DNA from 2 places in the Clostridium amazonense genome. Region 2 is predicted to be linked to the other one. Evidence: a T-box and tRNA genes for the amino acid it is inferred to sense, from the RefSeq annotation. Region 2 holds a T-box; the other holds one or more tRNA genes.
What was found. The T-box of region 2 lies ahead of serS (serine--tRNA ligase). A T-box ahead of a tRNA ligase gene usually reads a tRNA of that ligase, here a tRNA-Ser.
Positions count from the first base shown of each region.

Region 1 (3,436 bases), on a different contig from region 2:
GCTTGTTTTAAAAGACCATTCATATTTCCACCCATTCCTGGGAATCCACCTTTTGCCATAATAATGCCTCCTTAAATTATTTATATATTTTATAATATCAATATATTAGTAGTATATAGAATATTTGATATTAATGTAACTAATTTTATTATATTTTATTATATTATATTATTCATCAATTATTTCTACCAAGTCTTCACCAAATGTCTCAGTTAGTATATTTTCCTTAGAAATATCTTCTTTAACCTTATCAAGAGAATAGGATACGATTACTTTTTCTTTTAAAATTTCAGAAAATACATCATTAACTATTTTTCGATTTTCGTCTTTTTCTAGCCTTTTTTTATGAAAATCATATTCTTCATCAAATAAAATATCAATAATATTTCCCTTAACAGAATTAATTTTTCCAACCATTAGCGCAACAGCTAAAACTATATTTTTTCTTGCTTTTAATAATTGTTGCACATCTTTAAATGATCTACTAACAATATCCTTAGTAAGTGATGATTTATCATTATATGATTCTAAACCTTCATTTGATACAGTTTTTGGAATTTCAGTTTTAGTTTGTGATTCTTCAATTAGGACTTTTTTAGTTTCAGATAAATTTTGTGCTGCTTGTATTTTTTCATTAATGTTAACGGAAACTCCACTTTTAATAACATGTTCAAGTCGATTTATTCTTGATAATAAAACTTCAGAAGAAGTGTCATATTCAATTTTACACATTTTAATTAATGCAAGTTCTAAATATATTTTACTTTGTTTTGCATACTTAGAGTTTTCATCAGCTTCTTGAAGAATTTTTATATAGCGCATAATTTCTTCAACTCTAAGTTTTTCACTTTGTGCTTTTAAAATAGCTATGTTTTCTATGGACATTTCTAAAACTTCTTCAGGACTTTCAGTAACTTTTACCATCATAAGGTCTCTCATATGTTTAGTAAAATCTTTTATAAGTAAATTTACATCTTTTCCAGAGGAAATGCATTTATCCATTGTTAATATAGAATTTTCTATATTCTTATCTATTATATTATCAGTAAGATGAACTAAATCATCATTAGTCATTAAGCCAAGCATTTTAACTATATCATCATAATTAACTTTATTAGAACCCATTGAAATGGCTTGATCTAATATACTTAGTGCATCTCTCATTGCTCCATCACATATTCTAGAAATTAGTTTAAGACTTTTATCATCAGAATATACACCCATAATATCAACTATTTTTCTAAGCCTTAAAAATATATCTTCGTTGTTTATTCTTTTAAAATCAAATTTTTGACAACGAGATAAAATAGTTATAGGTAATTTTTGTGGGTCTGTTGTAGCTAATATAAAAATAACATAACTAGGAGGTTCTTCTAAAGTTTTTAGAAATGCATTTACGGCTCCTTGAGATAACATATGAACCTCATCGATGATATAGACTTTATATCTTGCTTCTTGAGGAGGATATTGTACATCTTCTATTATATCTCTTATATTATCAACTTTATTATGAGAAGCTGCATCTAACTCTACTACATCTATAGCAGTTCCAGAATTTATATTTTTGCACATTTCACATTCATTGCATGGTTCACCATCTTTAGAATTAAGACAGTTAACAGCTTTAGCTAATATCTTAGCAGTAGAAGTCTTTCCTGTACCTCTTGTACCACATAATAAATATGCATGAGCAATTCTATCATTTTTTATAGCATTTTTAAGTGTTGTAGTTATATGTGTCTGACCTATAACATCTTCAAAGTTTTTAGGCCTAAACTCTCTATATAGTGCAGTATAACTCATAATCTCACCTCAATATTTTATTTATATAAACTTATTAATTAAATTATTCTATTATAAATTTTACATATAATAAAAAAAAGATGCAAGATGCATCTTTGATTTACTAATATATAGTCGTACACCTCGCTTTGATAGTTAGTTTATGCGCGTTATCTATGCAGTTAACTCAAACCAGGTTTATCCACGGCACATAAGGGATCTCACTTATCGCTGCTTCCTTCCAGACCTGACGAGGTTCATGAGTCCTTATTGCGTGGGACCCAGCTATCAACGCCACTTACATAGACCAGACCACACAAACTAAAATCGAGGCGAGGAATTCAACCCTGCTGTAGCGGGTTGCAGGTATAGGGCACCGCTAACTCCCCGTCTAGTACGACATGGCGGAGAGAGAGGGATTTGAACCCTCGGTAGAGTTTCCCCTACACACGCGTTCCAGGCGTGCTCCTTCAGCCGCTCGGACATCTCTCCATATTTAATTTTATATTATGTAGTTATCATTATACTATTATAAAATTATATTTTCAAGCATTTTAAGTAAATATTAAAATTTCCAAAATTTATTATAAATATGCTTCTCATGAATTAGTATATTTATATATAATGAATTTAATACATATATTTAGTATATATTTATTATATATTTGGAGGTGGATGTTATGCAATATGAAATAAAAGGTGGTAGTATGCCAGTAGCTATTTGTAAGCTTCAAAGCGGGGAAAGAATAATAAGTGAATCAGGTGCAATGGGCTGGATGAGTGACAATATAGATATGGATACAAATTTGAAGGGTGGATTATTTGGTGGTATAGGAAGAGCTTTATCAGGTGATAGTATATTTCTAAATATATTTACTTGTGGTAGAGGCGAAGGTGAAATTGCATTTCCTTGTGCAGTACCAGGAAAAATAATAGCTAAGAACTTACATGAAGGTCAAGTATTAATTTGTCAAAAAGGAGCATTTTTGGCATCAGAATCATCAGTTGATTTTAAAATTCATCTTAAAAAGAGATTATCTGCTGGATTTTTTGGTGGAGAGGGATTTATTTTACAACGAATTACAGGTCCAGGACTTGTATTTTTAGAATTTGATGGTCATGTGGAAGAAGTTGATTTGGCACCAGGTGAAAAATTGAAAGTTGATACAGGTCATGTAGCGGCATTTGATTCTACTGTTTTATTTGATATAGAAATGGTTAAGGGCGTTAAAAATGTATTGTTTGGAGGAGAAGGATTATTCTTAACAACACTTACAGGACCAGGAAGGGTATACTTACAAACTATGCCTATGAGTAATTTAGCAGCAAGACTATCATATTATATGCCATCAAGACAGGGCTAAATATAAAAAATGAAGATAAAATTTTATTTTATCTTCATTTTAGATTTATGAATATTTATTTTTTCGTTTATTATTTTTTTGTTTATAACAGAATATAAGTCCTATTGCACAAATTGCAATTCCAATTAAGCTTATAAGCTGCGCAACTCTCAAAGGTCCAATCATAAGGCTATCTGTTCTTAGGCCTTCTATAAAAAAACGACCCAATGAATATAAACCTATATATGAAAAAAATACAATACCGTTTTTCCTAACTTTATTAAGTAAGTATATTAGGATAATACAGACTA
Region 1 covers NZ_JBWKMH010000004.1:3,586-7,021, reverse strand. Annotated here, with positions in the region: gene AC07E4_RS02185 (YbaB/EbfC family nucleoid-associated protein) at 1-59, opposite strand, end outside; gene dnaX (DNA polymerase III subunit gamma/tau) at 169-1,803, opposite strand; RNA gene ffs (signal recognition particle sRNA large type) at 1,918-2,182, opposite strand; tRNA gene AC07E4_RS02170 (tRNA-Ser) at 2,185-2,274, opposite strand; gene AC07E4_RS02165 (TIGR00266 family protein) at 2,463-3,146, shown strand; gene lgt (prolipoprotein diacylglyceryl transferase) at 3,192-3,436, opposite strand, start outside.
Region 1: it encodes a tRNA-Ser, which carries the amino acid that the T-box ahead of serS (serine--tRNA ligase) is inferred to sense. The anticodon was not compared.

Region 2 (3,436 bases):
AAAACATTATATTGTGCAAAATTAATCTTAATAAATTTACAATTTATAATAATAATTATAACATTATTAATTCTTCAATATGATTATACTACTATATTAAAATTTCTTTCAACCATAAATTAGTAATTACTTTACATATTAAGTTGTTTCATTCTTATAATATAATTCGTTGTTCATCTATACTACTTTAACAAAAAATATACTTCAATATTCAAATTAAATTTTCAATTTAAAACAAAGTATGTATTCACCTAGTTTCTTATATAAAATTAATTTTTACATTCTAATTATATTTTCTATAGAGAAATTTCCATTGCATATAAAAAAGGCTATAAATTTTTATAGCCTTTTTATTGAAATTATTTAATTATAGTTTTTCCACCCATATATGGTTGTAATGCAACTGGTATATTCACTGTACCATCTTCATTTAAGTTATTTTCTAAGAATGCAATTAACATTCTTGGTGGTGCAACAACTGTGTTATTTAATGTATGTGCAAAATATTTATTTCCATCGTCTCCATTAACACGAATTTTTAAACGACGAGCTTGTGCATCTCCTAAGTTAGAACAACTTCCAACTTCAAAATATTTCTTTTGTCTTGGAGACCATGCTTCTACGTCTATAGATTTAACTTTTAAGTCAGCTAAATCTCCTGAACAACATTCTAATGTTCTAACTGGAATATCTAAAGAACGGAATAATTCTACTGTGTATTGCCATAATTTTTCAAACCATTCTTTACTTTCTTCTGGCTTACATACAACTATCATTTCTTGTTTTTCAAATTGGTGAATTCTATATACTCCTCTTTCTTCTATACCATGAGCACCTTTTTCTTTTCTAAAACATGGAGAATAAGATGTAAATGTTTGTGGTAAAGATTTTTCTGGAACTATTGTATCTATAAATTTACCAATCATAGAGTGTTCGCTTGTTCCAATTAAATATAAATCTTCATCTTGAATTTTATACATCATCGCTTCCATTTCATCAAAGCTCATTACTCCAGTAACAACTTCACTTCTAATCATGAAAGGTGGAATACAATAAGTAAATCCTTTATCAATCATGAAATCTCTAGCATAAGAAATTACAGCTGAATGAAGTCTTGCAATATCTCCCATGAAATAGTAGAAACCATTTCCAGCAACTTTTCTAGCAGCATCTAAATCAATACCATTAAATTTGTCCATTATTTCAGTATGATATGGTACTTCAAATTCTGGAACTACAGGTTCTCCAAAACGCTCTACTTCTACATTTTCGCTATCATCTTTTCCAATTGGAACACTAGGATCAATAATATTTGGTATTACCATCATTATTTTTTTAATTTTCTCTTCTAATTCTGCTTCTTTAACTTCTAAAGCTGCAAGACGTTCTGCACTTTCTGCAACTTTTCTCTTAACTTCTTCTGCTTCTTCTTTTTTTCCGTCTTTTAATAAACCACCTATTTGTTTTGAAAGCTTATTTCTATTAGCTCTTAATGCTTCTGCTTCTGTTTTAGCATCTCTATTTTCAACATCTAAAGCAATTACCTCATCAACTAATTCTAACTTCTTAAGTTGAAATTTATTTTTAATATTCTCTTTAACAATCTCTGGATTTTCTCTTACAAATTTTAAATCTAACATTTTTGCTCCTCCTATAAGTAAAAAACTTTAATTTATTTTTATATAACAAAAAAATCCTTCACTCCCTATATATGGGACGAAAGATTCCGTGTTGCCACCCAAATTGCCAACTTAAATAAAGCTGACCACTCAAATAGTAATATAAAGGTTACCAACCTCTCAATTCATCATTGACAGCTCCGAAAGTGGAAAGATTTAACCTTTCACCGATTTGCACCATCCATCGGCTCTCTAAAGAAATTTATAAATCGTAGCTTTCATCTTTGCTGATTCTCATATTTTTTATTAATTATAACTCTTTTATAATTAAATTTCAAGAATAAATAAAAAAATTATTATAATAATTTTTTAAATTCAAATTTATCGCCATAAATTGTATTTTAATGAATTAAATAGTAATATTGAATATAAAGAAATAAACATATAAATCTTGTGTTAGGAGTGAATTTTATGGATTATTATGGAACTATAGGACCTTCTTGCGAAGATACTAAAATTCTAGAAAAATTATTTAGAGCAGGAATGACCGGTGTTAGAATAAATCTTTCTCATAAAACTATAGATGACTGTGAATGCTATATTAAAAATATTAAAGAGGCTTCTAAAAATTGTGGTATTAAAGAAAAAATTCTTATTGATATTCAAGGACCTGAATTAAGAATTGGAGATTTAAGTAAACCTTTAGAACTTAAAAGTCAAGATTACATACACTTAGGTACTAATGGTATACCTGTTCCAAAAGTTATATTCTCATATTTAAAAGAAAACCAAGAAATTCTTTTAGATGATTCTCTAATACTATTACAAGTAATTTCTTTTAATAATAATTCTGCTAAATGTAAAATTCTTAGAGGCGGTGTTTTAAATTCAAGAAAAAGCATTGCATTATCTGGTGTAGATATAGATAATGAAACTCTTACATCAGAAGACTATGATAGCATATCTAAAATCAACCAATATGGTATCACAGGAATAATGCTTCCCTTTGTAAGAAACAGACATGATTTAATTACATTAAAATCAGCTCTAAAAGATGCTAATGCTAACCAAACTACAATACATGCTAAAATTGAAAATCAAGATGGAATAAATAATTTAGAAAGCTTTTTAGACCTAACAGATGAAGTCATAATTGCAAGAGGTGATCTTGGGAACTCCCTTGGACTATACTCATTATTAAAAGCTCAAAAAAACATTTCTAATCTTTGTAATAAACATAATAAAAATTTTATGGTTGTAACTCAACTACTACACTCAATGATAAATTCTCCAGTTCCAACAAGAGCTGAAATATCAGATATATTCAACGCAACTTTAGATGGAGCATCGTCACTTATGCTCACTGGGGAAACTGCAATAGGTAAATATCCTATTGAAGCCATGACTTACTTAGTAAATACCTCTAAAGAAGCACTTAAATATAAACATGAGCTACTGCACAATAACTAGAAATTAGTTAAGAGCAATAGCTCTTTTCTATTTTACTTATAATTTATAATTAATATCAATTTTAAATTTTATTTTCAATAACTTTTACTTCGTTATTAGTTCCAACTATAATAAAATTGCACATATTAATAAATAATCCTATTTCTAAAACTCCAGGTATTCTGCTAATTTTACTATAAATATCACTAATATTTATAGGCTTTCCTATATGCAAATCAACAATATAATTTCCATTATCAGTTATAAAAATTTTATTTTCTTTTATTCTTATTATAGGCTTTAAAGAGTAATTTTCTAACTTTTTAATTGTATGTTTACAGCCATATGGCAATATTTCAACTGGTAGT
Region 2 covers NZ_JBWKMH010000033.1:246,946-250,381, forward strand. Annotated here, with positions in the region: gene serS (serine--tRNA ligase) at 360-1,640, opposite strand; T-box leader at 1,710-1,913, opposite strand; gene AC07E4_RS15810 (pyruvate kinase) at 2,091-3,089, shown strand; gene rpiA (ribose-5-phosphate isomerase RpiA) at 3,151-3,436, opposite strand, start outside.